DNA from 2 places in the Mesorhizobium loti R88b genome. Region 1 is predicted to be linked to the other one. Evidence: riboswitches for the same ligand, from Rfam matches in the RefSeq annotation. Region 1 holds a riboswitch; the other holds the start of a gene.
What was found. Region 1 has a riboswitch for S-adenosylmethionine ahead of metX (homoserine O-acetyltransferase MetX). Riboswitches for the same ligand answer to the same signal wherever they lie in the genome.

Region 1 (6,014 bases):
ACATTGCCGCCTCGGCCGGCAGTTTCAATGCGGTAGCCCAGATCGTCCAACCCTTGTCGCCGGTTGCCAATCTGCGCGGTCCACTCAGAACCTCCGTCCCCGGCATGACGCCGCTGTGGATCGACTGGGACAATCTGCAGGCCAATGTCAAATTGTGGTACCCGCTGCCGCAGCGTATATCGCTGCAGGTCGACGGGCTGTCGGGCCAGACCGATCCGGCTGACGACACCGATCCGGTCGAGCTGTTCAGCGCCGGCAAGGCGGCGGGCCAATTGCAGCCGAATGGCGGGGACCTCGACTATCTCGGCAGCTTTGGCGATCTCGAGATCGACCCCGACGCGATCGGCGGGCGCGTGCTGCCGGCGCTTGACGCCAGCGGTGACGTGTCCCTGAAGAACGGCCTTGCGCTGATCGGCACGCAGGTGAAAAGCCTGCGCGGCCAGAGCATCCAAATCCGCAACCTCGATTTGTCGTCGGGGACTGCGCGTGTCACCGTTTCCGGGCCGCTGTCGGTCGACACCGAAGGCCTGATCGACGCCGATCTGATGATCAAGATCAAGGATCCGAAGGCCGTGGCAACTATTCTTGCCGGCGCCATACCGGAGCAGAAGAACGCGATCCAACAGGGGTTCGCCGCGCTGGCCATGCTCGGCAGCGAACCGTCAATGCCGTTGAAAGTGAACAAGGGCAAGGCTTCGCTCGGCTTCATCCCGCTGGGCAAGATCAAGCCGGTGCAATAGCGCTGCCATGGCAAGACCTGTGAGGCTCCTGAGTGTCGGTGCATTGACGCTGGACACCATCCTGCGCGTCGAGACGCTGCCCACGCATCAGGGAAAGTTCATCGCCTCCGACGGTGTCCAGATTGCCTCGGGCATGGCCACGAGTGCTGCCTGTGCCGCACGGCGCCTGGGCGCCGAGGTGTCGCTTTGGGCGAGCGCCGGCGATGATTCGGTCGGCGGTCAGCTGGTTGCCGGGATCGAGGCCGAAGGCGTCGATTGCAGCTATGTGCGCCGCGTCCCTGGCGCCCGCTCGGCGCTGGCCTCGATCGTGGTCGATGCCCATGGCGAGCGCATCATCGTGCCTTTCTACGACAGGCGCGCCCAGGCCGATCCCGAGGCATTGCCGTTTTCCGACATCAGGGCGTTCGATGCCGTGTTGGCCGACGTGCGCTGGCCGGGTGCCGCGGCGCTTGCCCTGAAAGCGGCGCACGCCATCGGCCGACCGGCGATTCTCGATGCCGACACCGCGCCGCTGGCGGTGCTGGAGCAACTGTTGCCGCTGGCTTCTCACATCGTTGCCTCCGAGCCGGCGGTCCGCATCATATGCGGCCAGGCGCTCGATCTGCAGTCCGCTTGCACCGACCTCGCCTGCCGCACCGACGCATTCGTGGCGGTCACCGGCGGCGCGGCAGGCACCTGGTGGTTCGATCGCGCTGCCAGATCATCCCGTCATGTCGCGGCGCCAAAAATCAAGGCGGTCGATACGCTGGCTGCGGGTGACGTCTTTCACGGCGCCTTTGCCGTCGGACTGGCGGAAGCCATGCCGGTCGAGCAGGCCTTGCGCTTCGCCAGTGCCGCCGCCGCGCTCAAATGCCAGCGCTTCGGCGGCCGGCTGGGTGCGCCGGAGCGGGCCGAGACGCTGGCCATGGTCGCCGCAACCTGGCCTGCTTGAACAGACTTAGTTCTTGGCGGGATGCTCGACCGCCTGGCGGCCAAAATCGGGCACGTCGATGTCCTGGCCGGCCTCGATGATCGAGCGGCGCACGGCCCGGGTGCGGGTGAACAGGTCGAACAGCTTGTCGCCGTCACCCCAGCGGATCGCCCTTTGCAGGAACGCCAGATCCTCCGAAAACCGCGCCAGCATTTCGAGGATGGCGTCCTTGTTGTGCAGGCAGACGTCGCGCCACATGGTCGGATCGGAGGCGGCAAGGCGGGTGAAATCGCGGAAGCCGGAAGCCGAATATTTGATCACTTCGGACTTGGTCACCGACTGCAGATCGTCGGCGGTGCCGACGATATTGTAGGCGATGATGTGCGGCAGGTGCGAGACGATGGCCAGCGTCATGTCGTGGTGCTGCGGGTCCATCGTGTCGATGTTGGCGCCGCAGCGGCGCCAGAATTCCGACAGCCTCTCCAGCGCGTCCGGATCGGTGTCCGGCAGCGGCGTAAAGATGCACCAGCGATTGTCGAACAGGTCGGCAAACCCTGCATCTGGACCGGATTTTTCGGTGCCCGCCAGCGGATGGCCAGGAATGAAATGGACGCCATCAGGCACATGCGGCTGCATCTGCGCGATGACCGAGGCCTTGGTCGAACCGACATCGGTGAGGATAGCACCCTTCTTCAGCGCCGGCGCGATCTCCTGCGCCACCGCGCCGGACGAACCGACCGGCACCGAGACGATGACCAGGTCGGCATCGCGAACCGCTTCCTTCGCATCGGTCGTGTAGGAATCGCCGAGCCCAAGTTCCTCCGCCCGCGCCAGCGTCGCAGCACTGCGGGTCGAGATGGCGACATGGCCGGCAAGGCCCTCGCGGCGGATGACGCGTGCCAGCGACGAGCCGATCAGGCCGATGCCGACCAGCGCGATCTTTTCAAACATCGGTGATGTCATGGCGTTCAGCTTTCGGGGTGTTCCAGCTTTTCGAGCATTCTAGCTCTTCAGGAATGTCGTGAGCGCGGCGACAACGCCGCGATTGGCTTCTTCGGTGCCGACGGTCATGCGCAGCGCGTTGGGAAAGCCGTAGCCTGAAACGCGCCGCAAGATATAGCCGCGCGCGGTCAGATAGTCGTCCGCCGCGGCCGCGGAGTGCTTCTTGTCGTCGGGAAAATGGATGAGGAGGAAATTGCCGACGCTGGGTGTCACCCGCAGCCCGAGCCCGGTCATCTCCGCGCTCAGCCAGGTGAGCCAGGTCTCGTTATGCGCCACGCTGCGCTCGACATGGGCGCGGTCGCGGATCGCCGCGACACCGGCCTCGATCGCCGTCGTGTTGACGTTGAAGGGACCGCGCACGCGATTGATGGCGTCGACGATGTGCATCGGACCATACATCCAGCCAATGCGTGCGCCGCCCAGGCCGATCTTGGAGAAGGTGCGGGTCATCACCACGTTCTCGGCGCCGCCGACCAACTCGATACCGGCTTCATAATCGTTGCGGCGGACATATTCGGCGTAAGCGGCGTCGAGCACCAGCAGCACATTGCGGGGCAAGCCGGCATGCAGGCGGCGCACCTCCTGGAACGGCACATAGGTGCCGGTCGGATTGTTGGGATTGGCGAGGAACACGATCTTCGTGCGCGGCGTGACGGCGGCCAGCAACGCATCGATGTCGGCGCGTTCCTCGGTCTCCTTGACCACAACCGGTGTGGCCCCGGCCGACTGGATGTAGATCTTGTAGACCATGAAGGCGTGTTCGGTGAATATGGCCTCGTCACCGGGTGCAAGATAGGTCTGTGCCAAAAGGCCGAGGATCTCGTCGGAGCCGTTGGAGCAGATGATGTTCTGGGCATTGAGGCCGTGCACCTCGGCGATCGCCTCGCGCAACCGTCTGGCAGTGCCGTCGGGATAGATATCGAGCTTTCCGGCAATCTCCCGCGCGGCTTCGATCGCCTTCGGTGAGGGCCCGAGCGGATTCTCGTTCGACGACAGCTTGTAGACCTTGGCGACACCGGCAGGCGCCGTGCTCTTGCCGGGCACATAGGCGTCGATGTCCATGATGCCCGCGCGCGGGGTTGGACGTGCCTGATCCGATGTCTGGTTCATTTTTTGCAAAATCCGTCGAAAATGCCTCCAGCCGGAGGCCGCAGCGGAAATACAAGCCATGGCCCGCAATGTCGAGAGGCGGCAGTTGTGCCTATAGCCGGCCAGCAGTCGGCATTGACGGCAAGGCGGGCGAGTTCTAGAAGGTCAGCGACAGTTCCGTGGTGATTTGGCCGGTCGGCTTGCAGCCACGTTAAACAACTTGCTAAAGGGCCGTTTGCATCCTGTAACCGGCTTTGCGACGGCAATGCCGGTTTTTTGTTGTCCGCGCCCGGCCGGACGACCGATGGAAGAGATGTGAATGGCCGCTCTGCGCGCTGGAAAGACCAACAACGAGGCCGACCAACCGTCGAGCCCGGTGTTGCGTTTCGGGCCCGACAAGCCGCTCAAGCTTGACGCCGGCACGCTGCTGTCGCCATTCCAGATCGCCTACCAGACCTATGGCACGCTGAACGATGCCCGCTCCAATGCCATCCTCGTCTGCCACGCGCTGACCGGCGACCAGCATGTCGCCAACACCAACCCGGTGACCGGCAAGCCGGGCTGGTGGGAAGTGCTGATCGGTCCCGGCAAGATCATCGACACCAACCGTTTCTTTGTCATTTGCTCGAACGTCATCGGCGGCTGCCTGGGCTCCACCGGCCCGGCCTCGACCAACCCCGCCACCGGCAAGCCCTATGGGCTCGACCTGCCCATCATCACCATCCGCGACATGGTGCGTGCCCAGCAGATGCTGATCGACCATTTCGGCATCGAACAGCTGTTCTGCGTCCTCGGCGGCTCGATGGGCGGCATGCAGGTGCTGGAATGGGCGTCGAGCTATCCCGAGCGCGTGTTCTCGGCGCTGCCGATCGCCACCGGCGCGCGCCATTCCTCGCAGAACATCGCCTTCCACGAAGTCGGCCGGCAAGCCGTCATGGCCGATCCGGACTGGCACGGCGGCAAATATTTCGAGCACGGCAAGCGCCCGGAAAAAGGCCTGGCGGTAGCGCGCATGGCGGCCCACATCACCTATCTCTCGGAAGCCGCCTTGCACCGCAAATTCGGCCGCAACCTGCAGGATCGCGACCACCTGACCTTCGGCTTCGACGCCGACTTCCAGATCGAAAGCTATCTGCGCCACCAGGGAATGACCTTCGTCGATCGCTTCGACGCCAATTCCTACCTCTACATGACGCGGTCGATGGATTATTTCGACCTCGCCGCCGACCATGGCGGCAGGCTGGCGGACGCCTTTGCCGGCACCAGGACCCGTTTCTGCCTTGTGTCCTTCACTTCGGACTGGCTGTTTCCGACCGAAGAGAGCCGCTCGATCGTGCACGCACTCAATGCCGCCGGCGCATCGGTATCCTTCGTCGAGATCGAGACCGATCGTGGCCATGACGCCTTCCTGCTCGACGAGCCGGAACTGTTCGCCGCCATCAACGGCTTCATCGGCTCGGCGGCTCGCGCCAGAGGGCTGACATCATGAGCGTCAATGGAAACCAGCGCGTCGACCTCGAGGTCGTCGCCAATCTCATCCCGCCGCAGTCCCGCGTGCTCGACGTCGGTTCCGGCGACGGCTCGTTGCTTGAATTGCTGCAGGACACCAAGCAGGTCGACGGCCGCGGGCTGGAGCTCTCGCAGCGTGGCGTCAACGAATGCGTGGCGCGCGGCCTCTCGGTCATCCAGGGCGATGCCGACAAGGATCTCGAATTCTATCCCGACAAGGGTTTCGACTTCGTCGTCCTGTCGCAGACCTTGCAGGCCACCCGCAACCCGAAGCTGGTGCTCGACGAACTGCTCCGGATCGGCAACCGGGCGATCGTGTCCTTCCCCAATTTCGGCCATTGGCGGGTGCGCCTGTCGCTGTTCGTCAAAGGCCGGATGCCGGTGACCGCGGATCTGCCCTACTCCTGGTACGACACGCCCAACATCCACTTCTGCACCATTCGCGATTTCGTCAATCTGTGCGAGGAGCTGGGGGCCACGGTGGAAAAGGCAACCGCGCTCGACGCCGCCGGCCAGAAGATCGGCCTGTCGATGCCTTGGTGGTTCTGGAATTTCTTCGGCCAGCAGGCGGTGTTCTTGCTGAAGCGATAGAACGCATCCGCCGACCTATTGCAGAACATCCGTGGCCTTGTGCGGATGCTCGACGCCGTCAACCATGATGACGGCGGAGTCCGAATTGTCGGTGCGCAGCGAAAGGATCGCCTGGTAGGCCGGCGAATCATACCAGCCGCGCATCTGCTGCCGATCGGGAAACTCGATGATGA
Region 2 (6,014 bases), 1.9 Mb from region 1:
CGTTGGTCGCGGCAGGCGAGACGTCCCAGCAGACATTGCTCGGCAGCGGCGTGCTGGCGCTGACCATCGACCAGGGCGCCCACACGCAGCGCTATCAGGGTATCGTCCAGCTCGACGGTGAAACGCTGGAGGACGCTGCACGCACCTATTTCCGCCAGTCGGAACAGATCCCGACGGATATCAGGCTTTCGGTCGCCAAGCTTTTGACGCCCGGCCCTGGCGGCGCGCGTGAACAGTGGCGTGCCGGTGGCATCCTGGCGCAGTTCCTGCCGCAGTCGCCCGAGCGCATGCGCGTGCCGGACCTGCCGGGTGGCGATGGCGATCCGCGCGAGGAGATCCATGACCCGGCCGACAATTCCTGGCAGGAGCTGCTGGCGCTGCTCGGCACCATCGAGCCGACCGAGCTGATCGATCCAACGATCGGCGCCGAACGGCTGCTCTATCGCCTGTTCCACGAGCATGGCGTGCGCGTCTTCGGCGGCGTGCCCGTTGCCGATCAGTGCTCATGCTCCAGGGCTAAGATCCGCGGTATCCTCGAGGGGTTCTCCGCACAGGAGATCAAGGACTCGACCGAGGATGGCGGCATCCATGTCGCCTGCGAATTCTGCTCGACGCAATACGACTTCGACCCAGCGGAGTTTGCAGCGCAGTAAAGGAGCTTCCTTCTCCCCGTCACTATACGGGGAGAAGGTGCCGGCAGGCGGATGAGGGGCAGCGCGAACTTTGGCAGGTAGCCGCGCGCAGACCTCGTCATGGACATATCTCCGGAAGGTTGACGCCGCCCCTCATTGCCCTGCCGGGCATTTCTCCCCGTATAGTGACGGGGAGAAAGGGGCTAATTCACCGTCCGCCTTGTCCCCGGCAGGTCCAGCGAAAACGCCGGGATGGCAATGTCGAATGTCTCGCCGCGCTTGTTGCGCATCGTATAGCGCCCGACCATGATCCCTGACGGCGTCGAGAGTGGGCAGCCCGATGTATACTGATAGCTGTCGCCGGGATTGAGTTCGGGCTGGTCGCCGACGACGCCCGGCCCGCGCACTTCCTCGACCCGGCCGGTGCCATCGGTGATGTGCCAATAGCGCGACAGAAGCTGCACGAATTCGTCCGACTGATTGTCGATCGTTATCTGATAGCCCCAGACATAGCGGTTCTCGGAAGGGTCCGAGCGATCCTCAAGATAGAACGGCCTGACCTGAACTTCGATCTTGCGCGTGACGGCGCGATACATAAGCGGCTCCAAAACATTCCCGAACATGATCCCGAAAAGTGGGAACCGGTTTTCGGAAAAGATCATGATCAAACAAACAGAACCTTCGGCGCTCCCGGCAAGCAGGTCAACGTGCGCGTCTTGTCGCGGCTGTCCTCGAAGGGCAGGTGCCGGCAAAGAATGTCATTTAAGTGACACACGATAATGGTGGTGTGCACGAACCGGGCGACTCGGCGCTCTTTCGACTGTTGAAAACGCCTGTCATGCGGGCCGTCTTTTCTGGAGTGACCAGATCTCGATGGAACTCACTGTCATAGCCGCCTCGCTTTCGACTGCTCTGATTGTCGTAAACGCTGCCAGCATCATGCTCGCGGCTTCACAGCTGAAACGGCGCGTCACGATCGCGCCGCCGGCGAGCAAATCGCAACTGGTATCCATCATCGTACCGTCGCGCGGCGTCGAACCGTTCACGCAGGAGACGCTGGAGCGCGCCTTCTCGCTCGACTGGCCGCGCTACGAACTCATCTTCTGCGTCGCCCATGCCGACGATCCGGTGGTCAGGCTGATCAGACAAGCCATCGCCCGTTTCCCGAAGGTCCCGGCCCGGCTGTTGATCGGTGACGACCGCGTCAGCGCCAATCCCAAGCTCAACAATTGCGTCAAGGGCTGGGAAGCCGCGCGGCACAACTGGGTCATTCTTGCCGATTCCAACGTGCTTATGCCAAGAGACTATGTCCAGCATCTGATGGCGGCGTGGCGGCCGGATACCGGCCTTGTCTGCTCGACACCGATCGGCTCACGGCCGGATGGTTTCTGGGCCGAAGTCGAATGCGCCTTCCTCAACACGCTGCAGGCGCGCTGGCAGTATGCCGGCGAGGCGCTCGGCCTGGGCTTTGCCCAGGGCAAGAGCATGCTGTGGAACAAGCCGATGCTTGATGCCAATGGCGGCATCCGTGCGCTGGCCGCCGAAATCGCCGAGGACGCCGCCGCGACCAAGCTGGTCAACAGCCTTGGCCTGCGCGTCAATCTCGTCGCCGCGCCCTTCGAACAGCCGCTCGGCCGGCGCAGGCTTGGTGAAATCTGGTCGCGCCAGGCTCGTTGGGCACGGCTGCGCCGCGTCACCTTCCCGCTGTTCTTCGCGCCTGAAATCCTGACTGGCGCAGTGGTGCCGCTGGTGCTTGCGCTGGCGGCAGCGGCTGGCGCCGGCTTCAGCCTGCCGCTGACGGCCATCGCCGTGCTCGCGGCCTTCTATCTTCCGGAATGCGCCCTGGCCTGGTCCAAGGGCTGGTACCTGTCGCCGCGCATGGTCGCGGCGATCATGGCCCGCGACCTGATCCTGCCGGCAATGTGGGCGCGGGGCTGGCTCGGCGGTGCTGTCGACTGGCGCGGCAACGCGATGACCATCGGCACCAAGGCAGCCGAGTTGGAAGAGACGCCGTCGCGCGCCTGAAAGCCAAAGGCTTCTGCTATTTCGCGGCCTTCAGCGCCTGAGCGACATCCTCCAGCAAATCATCGGTATCCTCCAGACCGACCGACAGCCTGAGCGTCCCCGGCCCGATGCCGAGCTCGGCACGCGCTTCATCGCTCAAATTCTTGTGCGTCGTCGTCGCCGGATGGGTGATCAGGCTCTTGGCATCGCCGAGGTTGTTCGAGATCAGCACGATGTCGAGCGCGTTCTGCAAGGCGAACGCCGCCTGCTTGCCGCCCTTGACGTCGAGGCAAATTAGCGTCGAGCCGCCCGACATCTGCTTCTTGACGATATCGGCCTGCGGATGGTCGGCGCGGCCGGGATAGATGACGCGGGCGATCTGCGGCTGTTCGGCCAGGAAGTCAGCGATCTTGCCGGCGCTTTCCGTCTGCTGGCGCACGCGTACCGACAGCGTCTCCAGCCCCTTCAGCAGGGTCCAGGCATTGAACGGCGACAGGCTAGGCCCGGTGTGGCGAAAATAGTCGTGCAAATTCTCATCGATCCACTTCTTGTCGGAGAGGATGACGCCGCCGAGACAGCGGCCCTGGCCATCGATGTGCTTGGTGGCGGAGTAAACGACGATATGCGCGCCGAGCTGCAAGGGCTTCTGCTGCAAAGGCGTGGCGAAGACATTGTCGACCACAAGCCGCGCGCCGATCGAATTGGCGAGCGAAGCGACGGCTGATATATCGACCACTTCCAGCGTCGGGTTGGTCGGGCTTTCCAGGAAGAACAGTTTTGTGTTCGGCTTGACCGCCTTTTCCCAGTTGGCGATGTCGGTGCCGTCGACCAGCGTTGCCTCGATGCCGTAGCGCGGCGCCAGCGTTTCGACCACCCAGCGGCAGGAACCGAACAGGGCGCGTGCTGCCACGATATGGTCGCCGGCCTTGACGCTGCACAAGAGCGCAGCGGTCACCGCCGCCATGCCCGACGCCGTGGCGCGCGCATCCTCGGCGCCCTCCAGCGCACACATGCGCTTTTCGAACATGTCGACGGTCGGATTGGCATAGCGCGAATAGATGAAGCCAGGCTCCTCGCCCTTGAAACGAGCTTCGGCGGCCTGCGCCGTTTCGTAGACATAGCCCTGCGTCAGATACATCGCTTCCGACGTCTCGCCGAATTGGGAACGCAGGGTTCCGCCATGCACGAGGGCTGTCTGAGGCTTCCAGTTACGCTTCTTGCTGCTCATCGCTTTTGTTCCAGACACAAAAAAACCGGCCGCGAAAGTCGCAACCGGTCCATACGGCCTTGCGGCCAACGGTCCTTTAGCGACTTGTTTAACGTGGCTGCAAGCCGACCGGCCAAATCACCACGGGATAACGACCCTTTAGACCCGTCCCACGCTTGCGTCAATTGCCGGCTTGATTAAGAGGTTTGTACCAAGCAGGTTCCGCAAAACTCTTCCACGGTTTTGCGGCGAGAATCTGCGGCAAGAAAATCGTCTGGGCTAAGGAGCGAAGCCTTGCGGCAGACAGGCATTCTTCCCGATCAGGACATTTCCGCGCTGTTCCAGTCCGGCGCGCTGAAGTCGTCGCGCGCGCTCGACACCGACCAGATCCAGCCGGCCAGCCTTGATCTCAGGCTCGGCGATAAGGCCTGGCGGGTGCGGGCTTCCTTTCTGCCCGGCCCCAACCACAAGGTCTCGGAAAAGCTCGACCGGCTGAAGCTTCACGAGATCAATCTTGCCGACGGCGCGGTGCTGGAAACCGGCTGCGTCTACATCGTTCCGCTGCTCGAAAGCTTGGCATTGCCGGCAGAGATTTCGGCCTCGGCCAATCCGAAGAGCTCGACCGGGCGCCTCGACATCTTCACCCGCGTCATGACCGACCGCGGCCACGAGTTCGACAAGATAGCCGCCGGCTACAACGGTCCGCTCTACCTGGAAGTCAGCCCGCGTACCTTCCCGATCGTCGTTCGCACCGGGTCGCGCCTGTCGCAGATCCGCTTTCGCACCGGCAACGCGCTGCTCTCGGAAGCTGAACTGCACGACTTGCACCGCGCCGAAATGTTGGTTGCCACCGAGCCACCGAACATTTCCGGCGGCGGCATCGCGCTGTCGATCGACCTCAATGGCGACAGTGACGGGCTGGTCGGCTATCGCGGCAAGCATCACACCGGCCTTGTCGATGTCGACAAACGCGCGGCGCAGGACGTCGTCGATTTCTGGGAGCCGATCCACAAGAGCGGTGCCGGCGAACTGGTGCTCGATCCCGACGAATTCTACATCCTCGTCAGCCAGGAGGCGGTGCATGTACCGCCGCTCTACGCCGCCGAGATGACGCCGTTCGATCCGCTGGTCGGCGAATTCCGCGTCCACTATGCCGGCTTCTTCGATCCGGGCTTCGGCCATTCGGCGTCCGGCGGTACCGGCAGCCGGGCGGTGCTCGAAGTGCGCAGCCACGAAGTGCCGTTCATCCTCGATCATGGCCAGATCGTTGGCCGGCTGGTCTACGAGCACATGCTGAAGCGGCCGCAGGCGCTCTACGGCACCGATCTCGGCTCCAATTACCAGGCGCAGGGCCTGAAACTCTCCAAGCATTTCCGCGCAGCGCGCTGAGGCCGAAACTGCCGATCTCCCCCTCGTGGGGGAGATCACCGACTCAAAGCGCCTTCACGGCCACCTTCACCGGCTTTTCGATCTCGAGCGGGTTGCGCAGCGGCAGGCCGAAATCCCCGGCCTCGATCTCGAACACGTCGCCGGCCTCGGTCTTGATGCCGTCGGCGAAGGACAGCGTCGCTGTGCCGAACATGTGCACATGCACGTCGCCCGGCTGACGGAACGCCGAATATTTGAAGTGATGATGTTCGAGATTGGCGATGGTGTGCGACATGTTCGCTTCGCCCGACAGGAACGGCTTTTCCCAAAGTGTCTCGCCGTCGCGCAGGATGCGCGACGTGCCCCTGATATCGGAAGGCAGGTCGCCGATCAGGATCTCTGGCCCGAACGAGGCATTGCGCAGCTTGGAGTGGGCGAGAAAGAGATAGTTCACCCGCTCGGTCACATGGTCCGAAAATTCGTTCGACAGCGTGAAGCCGACACGGAAGGGGGCGCCGTCGTCGCCGATGACATAGATGCCGGCCACCTCTGGCTCCTCGCCGGCGTCCTTGGCGAAGGCCGGTGACAGGAGTGCAGCACCCGGCGCCACGGCCATCGTGCCATTGCCCTTGTAGAACCATTCCGGCTGCACGCCGACCTGGCCTTTGGCAGGCTTGCCGCCTTCGAGGCCCATGCGGAACATCTTCATGGAATCGGTGAGTTGCTCCTCGCCATCGGTGCTCAGCTTCTTGTGCATGGAATCGCGCGTCGCCGCCGAACCGAGATGCGTCAAGCCGGTGCCG

Region 2: another riboswitch for S-adenosylmethionine. It lies ahead of EB235_RS34280 (O-succinylhomoserine sulfhydrylase); the one in region 1 lies ahead of metX (homoserine O-acetyltransferase MetX).

Annotation. Positions count from the first base shown of each region.
Region 1 is NZ_CP033367.1:1,877,413-1,883,426, reverse strand. It holds gene EB235_RS09200 (DUF2125 domain-containing protein) at 1-740, shown strand, start outside; gene EB235_RS09195 (sugar kinase) at 748-1,671, shown strand; gene EB235_RS09190 (prephenate/arogenate dehydrogenase family protein) at 1,678-2,613, opposite strand; gene hisC (histidinol-phosphate transaminase) at 2,653-3,762, opposite strand; SAM riboswitch at 3,911-3,988, shown strand; gene metX (homoserine O-acetyltransferase MetX) at 4,061-5,230, shown strand; gene metW (methionine biosynthesis protein MetW) at 5,227-5,841, shown strand; gene EB235_RS09170 (DUF1330 domain-containing protein) at 5,857-6,014, opposite strand, start outside.
Region 2 is NZ_CP033367.1:7,140,302-7,146,315, reverse strand. It holds gene EB235_RS34295 (Hsp33 family molecular chaperone) at 1-653, shown strand, start outside; gene apaG (Co2+/Mg2+ efflux protein ApaG) at 836-1,228, opposite strand; gene EB235_RS34285 (ceramide glucosyltransferase) at 1,506-2,657, shown strand; gene EB235_RS34280 (O-succinylhomoserine sulfhydrylase) at 2,674-3,864, opposite strand; SAM riboswitch at 3,921-3,998, opposite strand; gene EB235_RS34275 (2'-deoxycytidine 5'-triphosphate deaminase) at 4,138-5,232, shown strand; gene araD1 (AraD1 family protein) at 5,276-6,014, opposite strand, start outside.